Regions from separate parts of the Streptomyces sp. NBC_01525 genome, predicted to be linked through region 4. Evidence: riboswitches for the same ligand, from Rfam matches in the RefSeq annotation. Region 4 holds a riboswitch; each other region holds the start of a gene.
What was found. A riboswitch is a leader RNA that binds a small molecule or an ion and turns the genes downstream of it on or off. The one in region 4 is predicted to bind cobalamin.

Region 1 (5,735 bases), 510 kb from region 4:
CCGGCACGGTGCCCGCCCGCGACTCCACCTCGTCGTCGATCACCTCGCCGAGCATCTGGAACCCGCCGCAGATCCCCAGCACCGGACGGCCCTCGGCGGCCCGCCGGGCGACCGCGTCGGCCAGCCCCCGCTCCCGCAACCAGGCCAGCGCCCGCACCGTGCCGCGGGTGCCCGGCAGCACCACCAGATCCGCGTCCGCCAGCTCCTCGGCGCGGTCCACGAACCGCACCACCACGCCCGGTTCGGCGGCCAGCGCGTCCACGTCCGTGAAGTTCGACATCAGCGGCACCGCCGCGACCGCCACCCGCAGCACATCGGCGCCGTGCGGCGGCGCCACCACGCTCTCGCGGACCGCGCCGCGCAGCGACACCCGCAGCCCGTCCTCCTCGTCGATGCCCAGCCCGTGCGCGAACGGCAGCACGCCCAGCGACGGCCGCCCGGTCAGCTCCCGCAGCATGTCCAGGCCCGGCTCCAGCAGCGCCACATCGCCGCGGAACTTGTTGACGAGATACCCGGCGACCAGCGCCTGGTCCTCCTTCGACAGCAGCGCCGTGGTCCCGAAGAACGACGCGAACACGCCGCCCCGGTCGATGTCGCCGACCACCACCACCGGCAGCCGCCCGGCCCGCGCGATGCCCATGTTGACGATGTCGGTCCGCCGCAGGTTGATCTCCGCCGGGGAGCCCGCGCCCTCGCAGATCACCACGTCATGGGCGCGCCGCAGCTCCGCCAGACAGTCGGTGACGGTGGCCAGCAGCTCCGCGCGCCCGCCGGGCCGCGCCCCGCTCCCGGGGCGCCCGAAGTACCCCTGCGCGCTCATCTCGCCGACCGGTTTGCCGAGCAGCACCACCTGGCTGCTGCGGTCCCCGCCGGGCTTGAGCAGCACCGGGTTCATCAGCGCGGACGGCTCCACCCGGGCGGCCGCCGCCTGCATCGCCTGCGCCCGGCCGATCTCCGCGCCGTCCCGCGTCACGAACGAGTTCAGCGACATGTTCTGCGCCTTGAACGGCGCGACGTTCACGCCCTGCCGCACCAGCCAGCGGCAGATCCCCGCGGTCACCACGCTCTTGCCCGCGTCGGAGGTGGTCCCCGCGATCAGCAGCCCGCCGCCCGTCACCGGATCCTGCCCTTCCGCCGGGCGAGGGCCGGACGCACCGCGCCCGCCAGCAGCCGCCCGGCCACCGTCGTCGTCAACGCCAGCACGCTCACTCGGCGCGAGAGCCGCACCGCCCGCGCGATGTCCTCCGTCGCCACCGGCCGCCCCGCTTCGTTCAGCCGCGGCCGGTGCTCGACGCGCCCGCCGTACGCCAGCGTCCCGCCGAGCCGTACGCCCAGCGCCCCCGCGAACGCGGCCTCCACCGGGCCCGCGTTGGGGCTCGGATGCGCTCCGCCGTCGCGCCGCCAGGCCCGCGCGGCGCCGCGCGGGTCCGGGGCGGCGAACACGGTGAGCGCGGCGGTCAGCCGGGAGGCGGGCCACCCGGCCACATCGTCCAGCCGCGCCGACGCCCAGCCGAACCGGCGGTAGCGGGGCGACTTGTGACCCACCATCGCGTCGAGGGTGTTCACCGCCCGGAACGCGACCAGGCCCGGGACACCGCCGACGGCGCCCCACACCAGCGCGCCCACCACGGCGTCCGAGGTGTTCTCCGCGACCGACTCGACGACCGCCCGCGCCATCTGCGGCCCGTCCAGCGCCTGCGGATCCCGGCCGCACAGATGCGGCAGCCGCCGCCGCGCCCGCGCCAGGTCCCCGGCGGCCAGCGCATCGCCGACGGCCCGCGCCTCCCGGCCCAGCGAGGTGCCGCCCAGCACCGACCAGACGGTCGCGGCGGTCAGCGCGGTGGTGGCGGCGGTACGGGCGGCGGAGGGGACGGGCGCGGGGCCGCGCACCGCGCGCCGCAGCAGGGCGGCACCAGCGGTGGCACCGCCCGCGCAGAGCAGGGCGTGCACGGCGCCGTGGCCGCGGTGGTCGCGCCAGAGCCGGGCCTCGACGGCCGTCGAGGCGCGCCCGAAGGCGGCCACCGGATGGCCGCGCCGCGGGTCGGCGGCGAGCAGATCACCGAGAAAGCCCAGGGCCGCACCGCACGCGTAGGTGGCGTGTTCGGCACGCATCGGATCAGACCGCCGTCACGCCTCGACGGATCACCGAAGGCACACGGGAGACTCTGAGCGGGCTGCCGGGCATGGGGTATGTCCTCACTCAGGGTCCGCGCCCTGGTTCGACGTGACGGCGACAGGAGTCTCCTGGCTCCCCGGATCGGCGTTTCCCCCGGCCTTCCAGCCCTGGCGTGCGCCCGTCGGGCGTGCACGAGGCGGACCGTGGCCTTCGTCGGAGGAACGCTCCCCGGTGACAGTGGCGGGACCGCGCCGGATTCGCACCGGACTTCCTCTGCTGTCGCCGATTGGCGTGGGAAGTCCACCACGCCCCGCCAACCCCGTCAACTCGCCCGTGACCTGCGACGCCGCGGTACCGCACGGCCTGTGGCCCACACCACAGGGCCCTCACAACGCACGGCGCCCGGTCACCGCGGAGCTGCGGTGACCGGGCGCCGTGCGCGTACTGCCGGACGGGTCAGGCGGCGACGATCAGATAGAGGCCGTACGCCACCGCGGCCGCGCAGACCGCGTACGCGGCGAGGCCGCCGATCCGCGCGCCGGTGCTCGGGGCGCCCGCCGTGGCGGCCGCGCCCTCCTGCCGGAGGCGGGCCGTGCCGACGATGCCGACCGTGAACAGGCCCACGATCCCGACCGTCACCACCAGGGTGACGCCGAAGACCTGGCCGAGAGCTGCCCAGTCGATGCTCATGCTGCGGTTCCTCAGAGTCGGGCGGTCAGCCGGCGGCTGTCGCGGTCGTGGCGCGCGGGGCGCTCGCGGCGAGGGCGGCCTCCTCGCCCTCGGCGGGCGCGAGCGACCCGGCCGGGGGAGGGGCGACCGTCTGGAGGGCCGCGGTGACCACACCGGGCGGCTCCGTGGCCTCGGCCTCGTTGACGTTGGTGTGGTCGATGGGCTTGCGGCGGGACGCGGCCCAGATGGCGCCGCAGATGCCGAGCGCGAGGACGGCGACGGCGGTGATGCCCCAGTCGCCCTGGTCGGCCAGGAGCGCGGCACCGGCGGAGACCAGGCCCGCGGCCGGGAGCGTCAGGCACCAGGCGACGACCATCCGCACCGCCGTCGACCAGCGCACCACGCCGCCCTTGCGGCCCAGACCCGAACCCATCACCGAACCCGAGCAGACCTGGGTGGTGGAGAGCGCGAAACCGAGGTGCGAGGAGGCCAGGATGGTGGCCGCGGCGCTGGTCTGGGCGGCGAAGCCCTGCGGCGGCTGGATGTCGGTGATGCCCTTGCCCATCGTGCGGATGATCCGCCAGCCGCCCAGGTAGGTGCCGAGGGCGATGGCCAGACCGGCCGAGGCGATGACCCACAGCGGCGGGTCGGCGTGCGGGGCGACCACACCGCCGGTGATCAGCGCGAGGGTGATCACGCCCATCGTCTTCTGCGCGTCGTTGGTGCCGTGCGCCAGCGAGACCAGCGCCGCCGAGGCGATCTGCCCGGCGCGGTACCCCTTGGCCGTCTCCTGCTCGTCACGGCCCCGGGACAGCCGGTACGTCAGCCGGGTCGCGGCCATCGACGCGATACCGGCGACCACCGGGGCGGCCACGGCCGGGATGAGGACCTTCATCACCACGGCGCCGCCGTGCACACCGTTGGTGCCCACGGACACCAGCGTGGCGCCGATCAGACCGCCGAACAGGGCGTGGGAGGAGCTGGAGGGGAGGCCGGCGAGCCAGGTGAGGAGGTTCCAGACGATCGCGCCGACCAGACCGGCGAAGATCACTTCAGGTCTGATACCGGCGCTTTCGTCGATGATCCCGCCGGAGATGGTCTTGGCGACCTCCACGGACAGGAACGCGCCGACGAGGTTGAGGACCGCCGACATCGCCACCGCGATTTTGGGCTGTAGCGCGCCGGTGGAGATGGTGGTGGCCATGGCGTTGGCCGTGTCGTGGAAGCCGTTCGTAAAGTCGAACACCAAGGCCGTGACGATCACGATCCCGATGAGAAGCGTGATGTGTTCCATTCACCCAGGCAATCAGTTCGAAGGTCAGTGACGCCGGAAACGTACGAAGGGTGGGTGAACGGGAGGTGAACGTGGCCGGGCGCAGTAATGACGCCGCCGCAGTGTTCGAGAGGAGGTATCTCACACGTCACTTCCACCCCATCTGTACGTGGCTCGAATGTGCTGCTGCGCGACCCGATTCCGGCTTGTTCCACGACGCGTGAACGGCATGCGAACGACCCCGTCGCGGTGCGTCACCCCGCTGGTGAAGGGCGCGGGAGTCATCCCGGCGACCGCCCGGGCCCGGCGCGACCCCGTGACCCCCGCCCGGCCTGCGGACATGGCCGGAAGGCCGGGCCCGGCGCCCGTCCCCGAGGGCGCCCCGGTGTTCGAGCGCGGCGACGCCGGACGACGGCCCACGCTTCCGTACGCCCGGCCCGTACGGCGACGGACCACCGCGCGCACGGGCCTCCCGGAGCGGCCGCGCCGACCCGCCCGGCCCGTACGGTGACGGCACCCCGAACCGCCCGCACCCCGGAGGAACCCGTGACCCGTACCGGCGTCCCCGCCCCGCACCCGGACCGGCCCGGCGCCGACGCGCTCGCCGCCGCCTGGGACGGTGTCGTCGCCACCGCCCGCCGCACCGTCGCCGACGGCCTCGTCGTCGGCACCTCCGGCAACGTCTCGGCCCGCGTCGGCGACACCGTCCTCGTCACCCCCAGCGGCGTCCCCTACGACCGCCTCGGCCCCGGCGACCTCACCGCCGTCGACCTCGACGGGCACCAGTGCGCGGGCACCCTCCCGCCCACCAGCGAACTGCCCATGCACCTCGCCGTCTACCGCGCCACCGACGCCGCCGCGCTCGTGCACACCCACGCCCCGCACGCCACCGCCGTCTCTGTCCTCGTCGACCGACTCCCGCCGGTCCACTACATGACCGCCGCCCTCGGCGGCCCCGTCCGCGTCGCCCCCTACGCCCCCTACGGCAGCGACGAACTGGCCGCCCACGCCCTCGCGGCGCTGCGCGACCGCACCGCCTGCCTCCTCGCCCACCACGGCACGCTCGCCCACGGCGCCACCCTCGGCCAGGCCCTGGACCGCACCGCCCAGCTGGAGTGGATGTGCCGGGTCTGGCTCCTCGCCTCCTCCGTCCCCGGCCGCACCCCGGCCCTCCTCTCCGCCGCCGACCTCGCCGAGACCGCCACCCGCCTCCGCGGCTACGGGCGCCACCCGCAGGAGTAGCCCCGCGAGTTGCGCCCCGCACCCCGGACGGCGGGCGCGTCACCCGCTCGCCCCGCCCGCTGGCCGCCCCCGGCACCCCGCTCCACACTGAAGGGGTGCGCCTGGCTACTGCGGCGGCTGCGGCCGCCACCACCGTGATCGGTGCCGGGGCGGCCGCGGTGGCGGCCGGCCGGTACGCCGGGGGCGTCGCCCTCCGGCCCTCACCCCAGGTGCCGTTCCCCGGGGATGCGCGCCTGACCGTCCACGCCACCGGCGACGAGACGGTCACCCTGACCCGCAGCCTGGCGTCGCTGCGCCCCGGCACCTACGGCCTCGCCGGCCCCGGCTGCCACGCGATCGTCGGCCCGGTGGTGCAGCACACCCCGCACCCCGCCGATACCGTCGTGCGCCGCCTGGAGCGGATCACCCACGGCACGCTCCCGCCCGGCACCCGGG
Region 2 (5,735 bases), 2.8 Mb from region 4:
ACGTCGGAGTGGAGGTCGACCTCCTCGACGGTCCAGGTGTTCTTGATCGCGTCGCGGTAGCGGTCGTAGAAGTCCGGGTACCGCATGGGCCGCAGGGTCAGCTCGAAGCCCGGGTCGAGGAGGTTCTTCGTGCCGGTGGTGGCGGTGTGGGCCGCGGCGGCGTTGGGGGTGAGGGTGGTGTCGGGCATTACTGGCAGGCCTCGCAGGACTCGGGGTTTTCCAGGGAGCAGGCGACCGCTTCGGGGTCGGTCACCGGCAGCTGAGCGGGGACGGCCGCGCGGGCGGACTGCGCGATCCGGGTCGCCGGACGCGAGCGCAGGTAGTACGTGGTCTTGATGCCGCGCTTCCAGGCGTAGGCGTACATCGAGCTGAGCTTGCCGATGGTCGGCGACGCCATGAAGAGGTTCAGCGACTGGCTCTGGTCGAGGTAGGGCGTGCGGGCCGCGGCCATGTCGATCAGCGCGCGCTGCGGGATCTCCCAGGCGGTGCGGTACAGCGCCCGGGTCTCCTCGGGGATCCAGGGGACGTCCTGGACCGAGCCGTTGGCGTCGCGCAGCGCGTCCCGGGTGCGGGCGTCCCACAGCCCCAGCGCCTTCAGCTCCTCGATCAGGTACGCGTTGACCTGGAGGAACTCGCCGGAGAGGGTTTCGCGCTTGAAGAGGTTGGAGACCTGCGGCTCGATGCACTCGTAGACGCCCGCGATGGAGGCGATCGTCGCGGTCGGGGCGATGGCCAGCAGCAGCGAGTTGCGCATACCGGTCTCGGCGACGCGGGCGCGCAGCGCGGCCCAGCGGTCCGCCCAGAGCGGTTCGGCGTCCGGGTAGTGGTCGGGGTGGAGCACCCCGCGGGCGGTACGGGTCGCCGACCACGCCTGGTGCGGGCCGTGCCGCTCGGCGAGGTCCGCGGACGCCTCGTAGGCGGCGAGCATGATCCGCTCGGAGATCCGGGTGGACAGCGCACGCGCCTCGGGCGAGTCGAACGGCAGCCGCAGCCGGAAGAAGACGTCCTGGAGGCCCATCAGGCCCAGACCCACCGGCCGCCAGCGGGAGTTGGAGGCCGCCGCCTGCTCGGTCGGGTAGAAGTTGATGTCCACCACGCGGTCGAGGAAGGTGACGGCGGTGCGGACGGTGGCGTCCAGCCGCTCCCAGTCCATCGCGTCCTCCCACCCGGCGGCGGGGTCGCCGAGGTGCGCCGCGAGGTTGACCGAACCGAGGTTGCAGACCGCGGTCTCGCCGTCGTCGGTGACCTCCAGGATCTCCGTGCAGAGGTTGGAGGAGTGGACGACCTTGCCGGGCTCGGCGGTCTGGTTGGCGGTGCGGTTGGCGTGGTCCTTGAAGGTCATCCAGCCGTTGCCGGTCTGCGCCAGGGTGCGCATCATCCGGGAGTACAGCACCCGCGCCGGGACCTGCTTGGTGGCGCGGCCCTCGGCCTCCGCCGTGCGGTACGCGGCGTCGAACTCGTCGCCCCACAGGTCGACCAGCTCCGGGGCGTCCGAGGGGGAGAACAGCGACCAGTCGGCGTCGGCCTCGACGCGGCGCATGAACTCGTCGGGGATCCAGTGCGCGATGTTGAGGTTGTGGGTGCGCCGCGCCTCCTCGCCGGTGTTGTCGCGCAACTCCAGGAACTCCTCGATGTCCGCGTGCCAGGTCTCCAGGTAGACGCAGGCGGCGCCCTTGCGACGCCCGCCCTGGTTGACCGCCGCGACCGAGGCGTCCAGGGTCCGCAGGAACGGCACGATGCCGTTGGAGTGCCCGTTGGTGCCGCGGATCAGCGAACCGCGGGCCCGGATACGGGAGTACGAGAGGCCGATGCCACCGGCGTGCTTGGAGAGCCGGGCGACCTGGTGGTAGCGGTCGTAGATCGAGTCCAGCTCGTCCAGCGGCGAGTCCAGCAGATAGCAGGACGACATCTGCGGGTGGCGGGTGCCGGAGTTGAAGAGGGTGGGGGAGGAGGGCAGGTACGACAGCGAGCTGGTCAGGCGGAACAGCTCGGCGACGTCGGCCAGCGCCCGCGCCGAGTCGTTCTCGGCCAGACCGCAGGCGACCCGGAGCAGGAAGTGCTGCGGGGTCTCGATGACCTGCCGGGTGGTGGGGTGGCGCAGCAGGTAGCGGGAGTGGACGGTGCGCAGCCCGAAGTAGCCGAACCGGTCGTCGGCGCCGTCGGCCAGCGCCCGGGTGACGAGGGCGTCCAGCTCCTCGGCGTGGGTGGCGACGAAAGCGGCGGTGGAGTCGGAGATCAGGCCCTCGCGGTGGCCGGCGGCGACCGACGCGGAGAACGAGACGGCGCCCTCGCGCGCGGCCTCCTCGGCGATGGCGAGGGTGAGCAGCCGCGCGGCGAGCTTGGAGTACTGAGGCTCGTCGCCGATCAGACCGGCGGCGGCGTCGATCGCCAGCTCCCGCAGCCCGGCCTCGTCGGAGCCGGGGTGGCGGCCGCGGAGCGCGGCGGCGGCGATCTTGCCGGGGTCGGTGGCCGTCAGGTCGGCGGTCAGCTCGGTCAGGGTGCGCAGCAGGGCGGTGCCGGGCGGGTCCTGGCCTGGGGCGTCGGCGGGGAACGTGGCCGTCTCAAGCGCTGCGGCCTCGGCGTCGGTCGCGGACTGCGGTGGCGCGGTGGTCACGTGGTGCTCTCCCTCACTCGGCGGGGGCCGGAGGGAGGCGCGACGGACGTCCACGGCGGGCGGCGGCGCCCGGCGGCACACAGGGGCGCTCGGGCGCGCGGAGGCCCGCGCGGCGTCCACCGGCCCATCCCTCGGGGCCCGGACATCTCGACGTCCGGACCAGGGCGGCGCGGACGTACCATCGGCAGGTCTTCGGACTCACGGGGCGCACGCCGATCAGGCGATATCGGGGGATATCTGCGCTCTCGTACACCATTGCGGGACAGTTCCGGACTCACACCGGATTCCCCTGCGGCGACAGCGAGGACGAGCATACATGTGGTGGTGGGCTCTTGGGTGCACCCCCATATCTAGTGCGGTGTGGTGAGGGATGGGTGGCTGTCAGTGGTCTCGGGTCGGCCGAGCCGTGCCACGACTGGGCGAGCGGGCCTTCGCCCCGAACAACAGGCCGCCGCGTCCCGGAAGGAACACGGCGGCCTGCGGGGAGAGGTCGCGTCCGCGACGTCAGCGGCCCGCCGGAACGTCCGCCGTCGCGGGCGGCAGATCCGGCGTGACGCCCTTGTCGCCGGCGTCCGCGGTGTAGTCGCCGGGGCTGGTCTCGTCGATGCCGTCGGGGGCCTTGAGTGCGCGCAGGACGACGGTCAGGACGACCGTCACCACGACGTTGAGGACGAACGCCGTCAGGCCGATGTAGCCGATCTGGCCGATGCCGGGGATCTCCGCGCTGGAGCCGCCGAAGTGGGCCTGCGTCGGGCTCGCCACGCCGTAGGCGGCGAGCGTGCCGTAGGCCATGCCGACCGCCCAGCCGGCCAGCAGCGCCCAGCGGTGGAACCACCGGGTGAACAGGCCGCCGACCAGCGACGGCATCGTCTGGAGGATCCAGATGCCGCCCAGCAGCTGGAAGTTGATCGCCACGGTCTTGTCCATGCTGAGCACGAAGACCAGCGCGCCGACCTTCACCAGCAGCGACACCAGCTTGGCGACCTTGTGCTCCTGCTCGGGCGTGGCGCCGGGCCGCAGGAAGTCCTTGTAGACGTTGCGGGTGAAGAGGTTCGCCGCGGCGATGGACATGATCGCGGCGGGCACCAGCGCGCCGATGCCGATCGCGGCGAACGCCACGCCCGAGAACCAGCTCGGGAACATGTCCTCGAAGAGCTGCGGGATGGCGAGTTGGGCGTTGCCGTGGGTCTCCGTGCCCGCCTTGATCGCCATGAAGCCGAGCAGCGCGAGGAAGCCCAGCATCAGCGAGTACAGCGGCAGGATCGTGGTGTTGCGGCGGATCACATTGCGGCTGCGGGAGGAGAGCGTCGCGGTGATCGAGTGCGGATACATGAACAGCGCGAGCGCCGAGCCGAGCGCCAACGTGGCGTACGCCCACTGGCTGTTCGGGCCGCTCGCCAGCTCACCGCGCGGTTTGCCGGTCGGGCCCGGTTCGGCGAACGCCTTGCCCGCCGCGTGGAAGATCGCGTCGAAACCGCCGAGCTTGATCGGGATGTAGATGATCGCGACGGCGATGACCAGGTAGATCAGCCCGTCCTTGACGAACGCGATCAGCGCCGGGGCGCGCAGCCCCGAGGAGTAGGTGTACGCGGCGAGCACCGCGAACGCGATCAGCAGCGGCAGGTCCTTGACGAACCAGTTGGTGTTCTCGCCGCCGCCGACGCCCATCACGTCCAGGACCGCCTGGATGCCGACGAGTTGGAGGGCGATGTACGGCATCGTCGCCAGGATGCCGGTCAGTGCGACGGCCAGCGACAGGCCCTTCGAGCCGAAGCGCCCGCGCACGAAGTCGGAGGTGGTGACGTAGCCGTGCTTGTGCGAGACGGACCAGAGGCGGGGCAGGAAGGTGAAGATCATCGGGTACACGAGGATCGTGTACGGCACGGCGAAGAAGCCGGACGCGCCCGCCGCGTAGATCGCCGCCGGGACGGCCACGAAGGTGTACGCGGTGTAGAGGTCGCCGCCGAGCAGGAACCACGTCACCCAGGTGCCGAAACTCCGGCCGCCCAGCCCCCATTCGTCGAGGCTGGCGGACTGCTCGGCCTTGCGCCAGCGGGCCGCGAGGAAGCCCATGACGGTGACGGCGATGAAGAAGAGGACGAAGACGGTGAGGGCGACGCCGTTGACGCCGTCGGTGCCGGATACGGCGAGCGCGGAGGAGGGGAGCATCACGTGGCCGCACCGCCCTTACGGGCGCGGTTCTCCCGCTGGACCAGCTTGTACGCGATCATCGTCAGCGCCGTGGAGATCAGCACCCACAGCATCTGGTACCAGTAGAAGAACGGGATGCCGATGAGCGTCGGCTCGATCTTCGCGTACGAACCCACCCAGAGCATCGCCACGAACGGAGCGATCAGGCACAGTCCGGCCACCACACGTGTCGGTGTGACGACCTGTCTGGAAGTGGGTGTTCCGTCGTGCTCTGTCATGGCGGCTCCGTCCCTGGCGCTCTCCTGCGATGGGCTGGAAATCTATGGCAGGGCCGCGTCAGCCGTCACTAGGTGTCCGCATATCGGTACGGCAACGGCGGCCATCGGAGCGTCCCTTGGGGCGCGCGGGAGGCCGCCGTGCGCCCGTCGGACGCCGCGTACGTCACTCCACCGGGCGGCTCAGCCGGGCGACGAACTTGTAGCGGTCGCCGCGGTAGACCGAGCGGACCCACTCCACCGGACGGCCCTGTGCATCGCGCGAATGGCGGGAGAGCATCAGCATCGGCAGACCGACATCCGCACCGAGCAGCCCGGCCTCGCGGGGCGTGGCCAGCGACGTCTCGATGGTCTCCTCCGCCTCGGCGAGCCGCACGTCGTACACCTCGGCCAGCGCGGTGTAGAGCGAGGTGTACTTGACGAGGTTGCGACGCAGCGCGGGGAAGCGCTTGGCGGACAGATGGGTGATCTCGATGGCCATCGGCTCACCGCTGGCCAGCCGCAGCCGCTCGATGCGCAGCACCCGCCCGCCGGTGGCGATGTCCAGCAGCCCGGCCAGCCGGTCGTCGGCGGTGACATAGCCGATGTCCAGCAACTGGGAGGCGGGCTCCAGACCCTGGGCGCGCATGTCCTCGGTGTACGAGGTGAGTTGCAGTGCCTGGGAGACCTTCGGCTTGGCGACGAAGGTGCCCTTG
Region 3 (5,735 bases), 1.3 Mb from region 4:
CCCGCCGCGAGCCGTACCGCGTCGTCCAGCAGGCCGATGACGTGCGGGAACGCGTCGCGGAAGAAGCCGGAGATGCGGAGGGTGACGTCGATGCGGGGGCGGCCCAGCTCCTCCAGGGCGATCGGCTCCAGGCCGGTGACGCGGCGGGAGGCGTCGTCCCAGACGGGGCGGACGCCGAGCAGCGCGAGGGCCTCGGCGACATCGTCCCCGGAGGTGCGCATGGCGCTGGTGCCCCAGAGGGAGAGGCCGACGGAGGTGGGCCATTCGCCGTTGTCGGAGCGGTAGCGCTCCAGGAGGGAGTCGGCGAGCGCCTGGCCGGTCTCCCAGGCGAGGCGGGACGGGACGGCCTTCGGGTCGACGGAGTAGAAGTTGCGGCCGGTCGGCAGGACGTTCACCAGGCCGCGGAGCGGGGAGCCGGACGGGCCCGCGGGGACGAAGCCGCCGTTCAGGGCGTGGACGGCGTGGTCGATCTCGGCGGTGGTGGCGGTCAGCCGCGGGACGACCTCGCGGGCGGCGAAGTCGAGGATCGCGGCAACCTGCTCCGGCTGCCCGGCGGCCACCTCGGCCACGGCGGACGGCGCCCAGTCGGCGTCCTCCATCGCCTGGACGAGGGCGCGGGCGCGCTCCTCCGCATCGTCGGCGGCGGTGCGGGTCGCGGCGGATTCGTCCAGGCCCAGCGCCTCCCGCAGACCGGGCAGCGCGGACGTACCGCCCCAGATCTGCCGGGCGCGGAGGATCGCGAGGACGAGGTTGACGCGGGCCTCGCCGGCCGGGGCGGCGCCCAGGACGTGCAGACCGTCGCGGATCTGGGCGTCCTTGACCTCGCAGAGCCAGCCGTCGACGTGCAGCAGGAAGTCGTCGAAGCCGTCGTCGTCGGGGCGGTCCGCAAGGCCGAGGTCGTGGTCGAGCCTGGCGGCCTGGATGAGGGTCCAGATCTGGGCGCGGATCGCCGGGAGCTTCGCCGGGTCCATGGCGCTGATCTGCGCGTACTCGTCGAGGAGTTGTTCCAGGCGGGCGATGTCGCCGTACGAGTCGGCGCGCGCCATCGGCGGGACGAGGTGGTCGACGAGGGTGGCGTGGACGCGGCGCTTGGCCTGGGTGCCCTCGCCGGGGTCGTTGACGAGGAACGGGTAGATGAGGGGGAGATCGCCGAGGGCGGCGTCCGGGCCGCAGGCGGCGGAGAGGCCCGCGTTCTTGCCGGGCAGCCACTCCAGGTTGCCGTGCTTGCCGAGGTGGATCATCGCGTCGGCGCCGAAGCCGCCGTCGTCGGCGGAGGCCGCGATCCAGCGGTAGGCGGCCAGGTAGTGGTGGGACGGCGGCAGATCGGGGTCGTGGTAGATCGCGATCGGGTTCTCGCCGAAGCCGCGCGGCGGCTGGATGAGGATCAGCAGATTGCCGCGGCGCAGGGCGGCGAGGACGATGTCGCCCTCCGGGTCGCGGCCCAGCTTGTCCGCGTGGCTGCGGTCGAGGAACATCTCGCCGGGCGGCGGGCCCCAGTGCTCCTCGACGGCGTCGCGCAGCACCTGCGGGAGCGTGGCGTACCAGCGCTTGTAGTCGGCGGCGGGGATGCGGACGGGGTTACGGGCGAGCTGTTCCTCCGTCAGCCACTCCTGGTCGTGGCCGCCCGCCTCGATGAGGGCGTAGATCAGCTCGTCGCCGTCGCCCGATGCCAGGCCGGGTACGTCCTCGTCGCCGAAGTCGTAGCCCTCTTCGCGCAGGCGGCGCAGGAGGGCGACGGCGGAGGCGGGGGTGTCGAGGCCGACGGCGTTGCCGATGCGGGAGTGCTTGGTGGGGTACGCGGAGAGGACCAGCGCCAGCTTCTTGTCCTGGGCCGGGATGTGGCGCAGGCGGGCGTGGCGGACGGCGATCCCGGCGACGCGGGCGGCGCGCTCGGGGTCGGCGGCGTACGTCGGCAGGCCGTCCTCGTCGATCTCCTTGAAGGAGAACGGGACGGTGATCAGGCGGCCGTCGAACTCGGGGACCGCGATCTGGGTGGCGGCGTCCAGCGGGGAGAGGCCCTCGTCGCTCTCCTCCCAGGCGGCGCGGTTACCTGTCAGGCAGAGTGCCTGAAGGATCGGCACGTCCAGGGCGGCGAGCGCGCCCGCGTCCCAGGACTCGTCGTCGCCGCCGGCGGACGCCTCGGCGGGCTTGGTGCCGCCCGCCGCGAGGACGGTGGTGACGAGGGCGTCGGCCGGGCGCAGCGCGTCGATCAGCTCCGGCTCGGGCGCCCGCAGCGAGGCGACGAAGAGCGGCAGCGGGCGGCCCCCGGCCTCCTCGATCTTGGTGCACAGCGCGTCGACGAAGCCGGTGTTGCCGCTCATGTGGTGGGCGCGGTAGTAGAGCACCGGGATGAGCGGGCCGTCGATGTCCTTACGGGCCGTGGGCCGCTCCAGCTCGCCCCAGGTCGGCGCGGGCTGCGGCGGTGCGAAGCCGTGACCGGTCAGCAGGACGGTGTCGGAGAGGAAACGGGCGAGGCGGCCGAGGTTCTCGGGCCCGCCGTGCGCGAGGTAGGCGTGCGCCTCGGCGGCGGTGCCGACCGGGACGGTGGACGCCTCCATCAGCTGGGCGTCGGGGGCCTGTTCGCCGGTGAGGACGACGACGGGGCGGTGCTGGCCCTCGGCGAGGAGGAGGTTCAGGCCCTCCTCCCAGGCGCGGATGCCGCCGAGGAGGCGGACCACGACGAGGTCGACGCCGTCGAGCAGCGCGGGGAGTTCGGCGAGGTCGAGCCGGGCTGGGTTGGCGAGCCGGAACGGCACGGGGCCGCCGGCGGCGCGGGCGCTGAGGAGATCGGTGTCGGAGGTCGACAGCAGCAGAAGCATGCGAGCGCAGAGCCTTCCTCGGGGTATCCGCGCCCCGGGTGGTTCGTTGGACGGCGGGAGTTCCTGACTCACCCGGCAGCTGCCGGGCTCACAGTGGCGGGACCGCGCCGGACTCTCACCGGGCTTCCTCCCATGTCGCCGTCTCCGGCGTCGGCGGGCCGGACGACCCACCGGAGTGAATGGTAAGGGCTGATGCGCTGGTGGGGGAGGGGGGCTTGGGGTCGGGGAGAGCGGGTGGCGGGCGGAGGCCGGGGAGCGGTGGCGGGCGGGGCCGGGGCCCTGGCCCCCTACGGGGTGCCCGTACGGGGGTGCGTGCAAGGCCCGTACGGGGTCCGGCACCTGGCTTGTACGGGCCGTCCGGGTTTCCCTCACGGGTCCGATATCTGGCTTGTACGGGCCGTCCGGGTTTCCCTCACGGGGTCCGTCCAGGGTGCGCACCGGGTCCCGCCGGCGCTTCGCGCAGGGTCCCTACGGGGTGGCCGTACGGGTTGCCGCGCGGCCCCCTCCGGGGTGCCCGTACGGGATCGCGGGCGCCCCGCCCGGTGGCCCGTACGTGGCCCGTACGTAGTCCGTACGTGGTCCGGCTCACCGTCGCCGCCCGGGACGACGTCGGTATGCTCGCGGCCATGCCGCCCTCCCCCTCGAACCGGCCCCCCGGGGCCCAGCCACCGCTGCGCGAGCACGGTGACGCCTGCCCGGGAGCGCTGCGGCTGCACGCGGCGGCGGACGGTGCGCTGGCCCGCGTACGGGTGCCCGCCGGGGAGTTGACGGCACGTCAGGCAATGGCGTTGGCGGACGCGGCGGAGCGGTTCGGGGACGGGGGACTCTCCCTCACCTCGCGCGGGAACGTGGAGTTGCGCGGCCTCGGCGACGACTGCGGCGGCGACCTGGCCGCCCTGCTGGCCGACGCCGGACTACTGCCCTCCGTACGCCATGAGCGCGTCCGCAACCTCATCGCCTCACCGCTCGCCGGAATCGACGGCCGCGCCCCCGCCGACGTGCGGCGGTGGGCCCGTGAGCTGGACGAACTGCTCTGCGGGCAGGAGTGGACGGCGCGGCTTTCGGGCCGTTTCCTCTTCGTCCTGGACGACGGCCGGGGCGATGTGGCGGGCCTCGGCGGGGATGTGACCTTGGTCGCAGAAGCCGCAGTGGACGCAGCAGACGGAGAAGTCGCAGAAGTCGCAGAACAGGGGGCGCCCGCTCTCCTCTTCCTCGGCGGCCCCGACAACTCCAACAGCCCCGACAGCCCCGACAGCCCCGACAGCCCCAACGACGGTGTCGGGCCGGCCCTGCGGATCCCCGCCGCCCACGCCCCCCGGGCCGCGCTCGCCGCCGCCCGGGTCTTCCTCGACGCCGTCGACGCGAGCGGCAGCGGCGCCTGGCGGTTCCGGGATCTGCCAGGGGGCGCGGCGCCGACCGTGCGCGCCGTCGGCGAGCGGCTGCGCGCCGACGGGATTCCCGCCGTGTACCTGCCGCCCGGCGATGTCCCGGCCCGGCCGGAGCGCGGCGCGCCCGCCCCGGCACCCGGCCTCGTCGAAGGCCCCGACGGGCACCGCGCGCTGAGCGTCCCGGCGCCGCTGGGGCGGCTGACCGGCGCGCAGTGGCGCCTCCTGGCCCGTACCGCCACCGAGGGGGACGGCACGCTCCGCCTGACCCCGTGGCGCGGCGTTCTCGTCCCCGGACTGTCCGCGCCGGTGGCCGCCGCCCGGCTGCGGGAGTGCGCGGACGCGGGCCTGGTCACCGACCCGGACTCGCCCTGGCACCGGCTCGGCGCCTGCACCGGACGCCCCGGGTGCGCCAAGTCCCTGACCGACGTACGGGCCGACGCGTCCGCCGTGGCGGCGGCCCTGGGGCGCGCCACCGCGCTGCCGGTGCAGTGGTCCGGCTGCGCCCGCCGCTGCGGCCACCCGCACGGCACCTGGATCGACGTCCTGGCGACCGACGGCGGCTACGACGTGACCGTGGTCCGGCCGGGGGCGCCACCCGAGCCGCTCGCGGCGGGCGCCACCGTGCGGCAGGCCGCGGACGCCCTCGCGCCCGGGATGCCCCCGGCGGCTCCCGGCACCACGCCGTGACCGCCACCGGGCCGCGCCCCGGGCCCCGGCCCCGTTAGCGCGTACCCCACCCCTATGCAGCACCCCACCAGCGACGACCCATCACCAACCCACCACACCGAGGGCACCGTGTTCGACTACGAGAAGGACGGGGCGGCGATCTACCGCCAGTCCTTTGCCACCATCCGCGCCGAGGCGGACCTCGCGGGGCTGCCCGCCGACGTCAGCCGGGTCGCGGTCCGGATGATCCACGCCTGCGGCATGGTCGACCTCGTCCGCGACCTCGCCTACTCCCCCGGCGTGGTGGCGAGCGCCCGCGCCGCGCTGCGCGCCGGTGCGCCGATCCTGTGCGACGCGAACATGGTCGCCAGCGGCGTCACCCGTAAGCGGCTGCCCGCCGACAACGAGGTGGTGTGCACCCTCGCCGACCCGTCGGTGCCCGCGCTCGCCGCCGAGATGGGCACCACCCGCAGCGCCGCCGCGCTGGAGCTGTGGCGGGACAGGCTGGACGGCGCGGTGGTCGCCGTCGGCAACGCCCCGACCGCGCTCTTCCGCCTTCTGGAGATGATCGAGGAGGGCGCGCCGCGGCCCGCCGCGGTGCTCGGCATACCCGTCGGCTTCATCGGCGCCGCCGAGTCCAAGGAGGCGCTGGCCGCCCACCCGTCGGGTCTTGAGCACCTGGTGGTGCGCGGGCGGCGCGGCGGCAGCGCCATGGCCGCGGCCGCCGTCAACGCCCTGGCGAGCGAGGAGGAGTGAGCGTGTCCGAGCAGCAGTCCGGCGCCCGGACCCCGGGCCGCCTCTACGGCGTGGGGCTCGGCCCCGGCGACCCGTCCCTGATGACCGTACGGGCCGTGCAGGTCAT
Region 4 (5,735 bases):
GGACGTTCCAGGGGACGACCGCGGCGACGACTCCGGCGGGCTCGCGGCGGATGAGCAGCGGGCCGAGGAGACCGTCGCGGCGTTCTTCGAACGGGAAGTCGCGGGCCACGGTCAGCGCGGCGTCCCACACCAGCATCGCGGCGAGCGCCTGGACCATCACGCCGGAGGTGTAGGGGGTGCCGTTCTCGGCGCTGATGACCTTGGCGATCTCCTCGCTGCGGACGGCGAAGGCGTCCTTGATGCGGGTGACCACCGCGATCCGCTCCTCCAGCGGAGTGTCGGCCCAGACGCCGGAGTCGAAGGAGGTGCGGGCGGCGGTGACGGCGCGGTCGACGTCGGCGCGGGTGGCGTGCGGGACGCGGCCGATGAGCTGTTCGGTGTGCGGGGAGATCACGTCGAGGGTGTCGGGTCCGGCGGGGTCGACGAGTTCACCGCCTATGTAGAGCTTGCCGTGTTCGACGAGGTCGCTCATGGCTGCCGCCTCCCGCGGTCGGCCGCCCCGCCCGGCGTCCGGGGCGGGGCGGGAACTTCCGTCAACTGCCTGCGCGTCGCGCGTGTCCGGCGCCGTCCCGGGCCGTCCGCCGGGGGGCGGAGCGACACCGAAGCAATTCTGACGGCACGTCAGTTATGGGTCGTTGAACTGATACCACCTCCCGGAGCAGGAGTCCACAGGGCCTCCGGGAACCGGCGGCGGGGCCCGCGCCGTCGCCGCCTTCGCGACCGGGCCTCCGTGGACGCCGATGTCGTCCGGCGCACCCGGGCGGCGCGGCCCGCCGCGTGGCGGGCGCGGCTGGCCGCGAAGCTGGCCGCCGCCGGGGCGCCCGAGGAGCATCTCGCGCCGTTGACGGGCGGCGGGGAGCTGCCGGGTCAGCGGGCGGCGGTGCCGGACCGGCACATCGCCCCGGGTGAGCTGCTGGAGCTGCCCGGCCGTCGGCTGCGTGCCGTCTGGACGCCGGGGCACACGCCCGGCCATGTCTGTCTGCATCTGGAGGAGGCGCACCCGGGGCGGGCGCCGGGCGCCGGGTTCGGGCGACTGTTCTCCGGTGATCATCTGCTGCCGGGGGTCAGCCCGCACATCGGTGTGTACGAGGGGCCGGGCGAGGCGCCCACCGACCCGCTGGGGGATTACCTCGCGTCGCTGGAGCGGGTCGCGCGGCTCGCCCCGGCGGAGGTGCTGCCCGCCCATCAGCATGCGTTCACCGACGCGGCGGGGCGGGCCCGTGCGCTGCTCGATCACCACGAGGCGCGGCTCGGCGGTCCGGTACGGCTGCTCGCGGAGCCGCTGACGCTGTGGCAGCTGACGGTGGCGATGGAGTGGAACCGTCCCTGGGAGCGGATCCCGTACGCCTCGCGGAACATCGCGGTGGCGGAGGCCGAGGCGCATCTGCGGCGGCTGATGACGCTGGGCCGGGCGGAGGCGGTGCCGGGGTCGGATCCGGTGACGTACCGGGCGGTGTGAGGCGTACGGCACGGGGCGGCCGACAAGTCTCGGCGGGGCCGTCGCACCCCGGTGGCGCCGGGGCCGGGTGGCCGTCGCGCCCCGGTGGCGGCCGTACGGCGGTGACCGTCGGGCCGCGCCTGCCTTCGTACCGCGGTGGCCGCCGCCCCGGCGCCGGGTGGGCGTAGCGGGGCGACCGCTAAAATGTGCGGACAACTCCATCCGTGCCCGATCGGGGGAAGCCGGTGAAATTCCGGCGCTGACCCGCAACCGTCAGGGCGGACGTGCGCCGTGGGCGCGGTCCGCACGAGCCGGAACACCCGATGGGGCGCGACAGGCTCCCGCCACCGGCGGGCCGCGTGCGGCGGCCGGACCGGTGGCGGCACCGTCGAGGTATACGGAGCTGAGCCCGGTGCCACCGCGTACGGCCCCGGCCGTCGTGCGGGTGGAGGGCCGAGCGCGGCCGTCCGCCCCGCGACGCCCCGAGCGCTCCGAGCGACCTGACTGAGAGGCACCGACGATGGCCCCCCTGGCCCCTTCCCGCGCCGCCCTGGTGCGCCGCGCCGCCGTGGTGTGCGCCGCGGCGCTCGTGCCGGTCGCGGCGACCGCGCCCGCCGCGTTCGCCACTCCGGCGCCGTCCCCCAAGAAGCTGCCCGCGGGCCTGTACGGCTCCGGTGACCCGCAGTACGACGGCGTGTGGCGGCAGTCGCTGGCGCTGCTCGCCCAGCACACCGTGCAGGTCAAGCCCGCCGCCACGGCCGTGGACTGGCTGACCGGCCAGCAGTGCGCCGACGGCGCGTTCACCGCGTACCGCGCCGACACCGCGAAGGCGTGCGGCGCGTCGACGATGCGGGACACCAACCAGACGGGCGCGGCGGTGCAGGCGCTGGCGGCGCTCGGCGGGCACGGCCAGGCGGTGGACAAGGCGGTGCACTGGCTGACGTCGGTGCAGAACGACGACGGCGGCTGGCCGTCGATGCCGGGGTCACCCAGCGACGCCAACTCCACCGCGGTGGTCATCGGCGCGCTGGCCGCGGCGGGCGAGGACCCGGCGAAGGTCACGTCGCCGAAGGGGCACACGCCGTACGAGGGGCTGCTGACGTTCCGGCTCGGGTGCGCGGTGAAGCCCGCCGAGCGCGGTGCGTTCACCTTCCAGCTCAAGGGCGCGGCGGCGAACGCGGATGCCTCGGCCGCCGCGGCGACCGGCGCGCTCGGCAAGGGCTTCGTCGTCCCGGCGGCGGGCAAGGACGCCGACACCCCGGTGGCCGCGCCGGACTGCGGCGGGAAGAAGGAGCCGACCGGTGCGGATGCGGCCGCGCTGCGGTCCGCCGCGTCGGGCGCGAGCGCGTACCTGGTGAAGGAGATGGACGCGCACGGGCAGCATCTGATGTCGGCGATGCCGGGCGCCGAGCCGCAGCCGGATGTCGGGAACACCGCGGACGCGGTGGTGGCGCTGGCCGCCGGCGGGCACGGCGCGGCGGCGGCCAAGCCGCTGGCGTGGCTGGAGAAGAACGGCCCGGCGTGGGCGAAGCAGGCCGGTCCGGCGGCGTACGCGCAGCTGGTGCTGGCGGCGCACGCCACGGGCACCGACCCGCGGGACTTCGGCGGTACGGATCTGGTGGCCGCGCTGAACGCGACGGGCCCGAAGCCGTCCGCCGCCGCGGAGAAGGCGGTGCCGAAGGAGAAGGGCACCGGCTCGATCAGCGCGTGGTGGCTGGTGCCGGTGGGGCTCGCCGCGGGTGCCGGTATCGGGTTCCTGCTGAGCGGCCGCCGGAAGCGCGGGCAGTGATGCGGCGGTCGCGGTGGGCCGGTGCGCTGGCGCTGGCCGGAGCGGTGACGGCGCTGGGCGCGGGCCCGGCGCAGGCGCAGGGGTACCGGTACTGGTCGTTCTGGGACGGCGCGGGCGGCACGTGGGCGTACGCGACGCAGGGCCCGGCGACGCTGCGGCCCGCGGACGGTGCGGTGGCCGGTTTCCGGTTCACGGTCAGCGCGGAGTCGTCGGCGGTGGACCGGCCGCGGGCGGCGGCCGATTTCGGGAAGCTGTGCTCCGGTACGCCGCAGAAGTCCGGGACGAAGCGGGTCGGCGTCGTCGTCGACTTCGGGTCGGCGGCGGACGCGCCGGACGGTGAGCGGCCGCCGCGGGAGCGGACGGCGTGCGCGCGGGTGCCCGAGGACGCGTCGGCCGGTGAGGCGCTGGCCGCGGTGGCGAAGCCGCTGCGGTACGACGCGCAGGGGCTGTTGTGCGGGGTCGCCGGGTATCCGGAGGCGGGGTGCGCGGAGCAGGTGAGCGGTTCGGGTACGTCCGAGCCGAAGGCGCCGGGGAAGCCTTCGGCCGGGGCGGACGGCGACGGCGGACCGTCGGCGGGGCTGCTCGGTGGCGGCGCGGCGGTCGTGGTGCTGGGGGCGGCGGCGGTGTGGCAGGCCCGTCGCCGTCGCGGATGAGGGCGCCGCAGGCCACCCGGAGTACGGCGCTGCACGCGGGCGCCTGGTGGCTGTGGGCGCTGGGGCTGGCCGCGGCGGCGTCGCGGACGACCAATCCGTTGCTGCTGGGGCTGCTGATCGCGGTGGCCGGGTTTGTCGTGGCGGCGCGGCGGACGGATGCGCCGTGGGCCCGGTCGTACGGCGCGTTCGTGAAGCTGGGGCTGCTGGTGCTGGGCATCCGGCTGGTGTTCGCGTTCGTCCTGGGGTCGCCGGTGCCGGGGACGCACACCCTGGTGACGCTGCCGGAACTGCCGCTGCCCGACTGGGCGCAGGGCGTCCGGGTGGGCGGCCGGGTCACCGCGGAGGGCATGGTCTTCGCCCTCTACGACGGGCTGAAGCTCGCCACCCTGCTGATCTGTGTGGGCGCCGCGAACGCCCTGGCGAGCCCGGCGCGGCTGCTGAAGTCGCTGCCGGGGGCGCTGTACGAGGCGGGGGTCGCGGTGGTCGTGGCGATGACGTTCGCGCCGCATCTGGTCGCCGATGTGCAGCGGCTGCGGGCGGCGCGGCGGCTGCGGGGCCGCCCGGACCGCGGGTTCGTGGCGCTGCTCCAGGTGGGGCTGCCGGTGTTGGAGGGCGCGTTGGAGCGTTCGGTGGCGCTGGCCGGGGCGATGGACGCGCGGGGGTACGGGCGCCGGGCCGAGGTGCCGCGCGCGGTGCGGCGGACCACGGCGGCGCTGACGCTCGGCGGGCTGCTGGGCGTGTGTGCCGGGACGTACGGCCTGCTGGCGCAGGCGGGCGCGGGTCTCGGGCTGCCGCTGCTGATCGCGGGCCTGGCGGCGGCGCTGGCCGGGCTGTGGCTCGGCGGCCGCCGCTCAGTGCGGACCCGGTACCGGCCCGAGCGGTGGGGCGTGCGGGCCTGGCTGGTGGCGGGTTCGGGCGTGGCGGTGGCGGCGTTGTTGATCGCGGCGGGCGGCTACGCCCCCGAGGCGCTGCACCCGTCGGCGGTACCGCTGACCGCGCCGCGGCTGCCGCTGTGGCCCGCGCTGTCCGTCCTCGTCGGGCTGGTCCCGGCGTGGGTGGCGCCGCGTCCGGCGGATGCGGCCGGGCGGGGCGCGGGCGGTGACGGTCCCGGGGCGGGGCCGGATGGTGGGGGCCGGGAGCGGGCCGTCCGCGGGGGGCGGGCCGTCGGCGCGGGGCCCGGCGTCGGCAGGGACCGGATCACCGGCCGGGCGCCCGCCGACCGAGCGCGCCCCGTACGCGGGGAGCGGGCCGTCGGCGCGGGGCCGGGCGTCGGCCTGGACCGGTTCGTCGGCCGGACGCCCGCCGACCGGGAGCGTCCCGGCCCCGGGGCGCGCCCCGTCCGCGACGCGCAGCCCGCCGCCCATGGCCGGCCCCCTTCCCCCACACGCCCCACGAAGGAGCGCGCCCAATGATCCGGTTCGAGCAGGTTTCGGTCACCTACGGCGAGGCGTCGGCGCCCGCCGTGCAGGGGGTCGACCTGACCGTCGCCGAGGGGGAGCTGTGTCTTCTCGTCGGCCCCTCCGGTGTCGGTAAGTCGACACTGCTGAACGCGGTGTGCGGGCTGGTGCCGCACTTCACCGGCGGCACGCTCCGCGGCCGCGTCACCGTCGCCGGGCGGGACACCCGTACCCACGCCCCGCGCGAACTCGCCGACGTCGTCGGCACGGTGGGCCAGGACCCGCTGGACCGGTTCGTCACCGACACCGTCGAGGACGAGTTGGCGTACGGCATGGAGTCGCTGGGCCTGGCGCCGGAGGTGATGCGGCGCCGGGTCGAGGAGACGCTGGACCTGCTGGGGCTGGCCGGGCTGCGGGACCGCGCGCTGACCACGCTCTCCGGTGGGCAGCAGCAGCGG

Region 1: another riboswitch for cobalamin. It lies ahead of OG422_RS06525 (cobalamin biosynthesis protein); the one in region 4 lies ahead of OG422_RS08685 (prenyltransferase/squalene oxidase repeat-containing protein).
Region 2: another riboswitch for cobalamin. It lies ahead of OG422_RS21320 (ribonucleoside-diphosphate reductase subunit alpha); the one in region 4 lies ahead of OG422_RS08685 (prenyltransferase/squalene oxidase repeat-containing protein).
Region 3: another riboswitch for cobalamin. It lies ahead of cobN (cobaltochelatase subunit CobN); the one in region 4 lies ahead of OG422_RS08685 (prenyltransferase/squalene oxidase repeat-containing protein).

The regions. Positions count from the first base shown of each region.
Region 1 is NZ_CP109397.1:1,442,166-1,447,900, reverse strand. Features, by position in the region: gene OG422_RS06530 (cobyric acid synthase) at 1-1,117, opposite strand, end outside; gene OG422_RS06525 (cobalamin biosynthesis protein) at 1,114-2,112, opposite strand; cobalamin riboswitch at 2,238-2,391, opposite strand; gene OG422_RS06520 (hypothetical protein) at 2,573-2,806, opposite strand; gene OG422_RS06515 (anion permease) at 2,832-4,079, opposite strand; gene OG422_RS06510 (class II aldolase/adducin family protein) at 4,605-5,300, shown strand; gene OG422_RS06505 (alpha/beta hydrolase) at 5,396-5,735, shown strand, end outside.
Region 2 is NZ_CP109397.1:4,732,834-4,738,568, forward strand. Features, by position in the region: gene OG422_RS21315 (ribonucleotide-diphosphate reductase subunit beta) at 1-188, opposite strand, end outside; gene OG422_RS21320 (ribonucleoside-diphosphate reductase subunit alpha) at 188-2,614, opposite strand; cobalamin riboswitch at 2,780-2,945, opposite strand; gene mctP (monocarboxylate uptake permease MctP) at 3,119-4,783, opposite strand; gene OG422_RS21330 (DUF3311 domain-containing protein) at 4,783-5,043, opposite strand; gene OG422_RS21335 (GntR family transcriptional regulator) at 5,207-5,735, opposite strand, start outside.
Region 3 is NZ_CP109397.1:3,288,063-3,293,797, forward strand. Features, by position in the region: gene cobN (cobaltochelatase subunit CobN) at 1-2,819, opposite strand, end outside; cobalamin riboswitch at 2,856-3,007, opposite strand; gene cobG (precorrin-3B synthase) at 3,446-4,894, shown strand; gene OG422_RS14720 (precorrin-8X methylmutase) at 5,003-5,629, shown strand; gene OG422_RS14725 (precorrin-2 C(20)-methyltransferase) at 5,626-5,735, shown strand, end outside.
Region 4 is NZ_CP109397.1:1,947,801-1,953,535, forward strand. Features, by position in the region: gene OG422_RS08675 (aldehyde dehydrogenase) at 1-472, opposite strand, end outside; partial or broken gene OG422_RS08680 (MBL fold metallo-hydrolase) at 728-1,459, shown strand; cobalamin riboswitch at 1,641-1,781, shown strand; gene OG422_RS08685 (prenyltransferase/squalene oxidase repeat-containing protein) at 1,959-3,227, shown strand; gene OG422_RS08690 (SCO2322 family protein) at 3,227-3,880, shown strand; partial or broken gene OG422_RS08695 (CbiQ family ECF transporter T component) at 3,877-4,959, shown strand; gene OG422_RS08700 (ABC transporter ATP-binding protein) at 5,289-5,735, shown strand, end outside.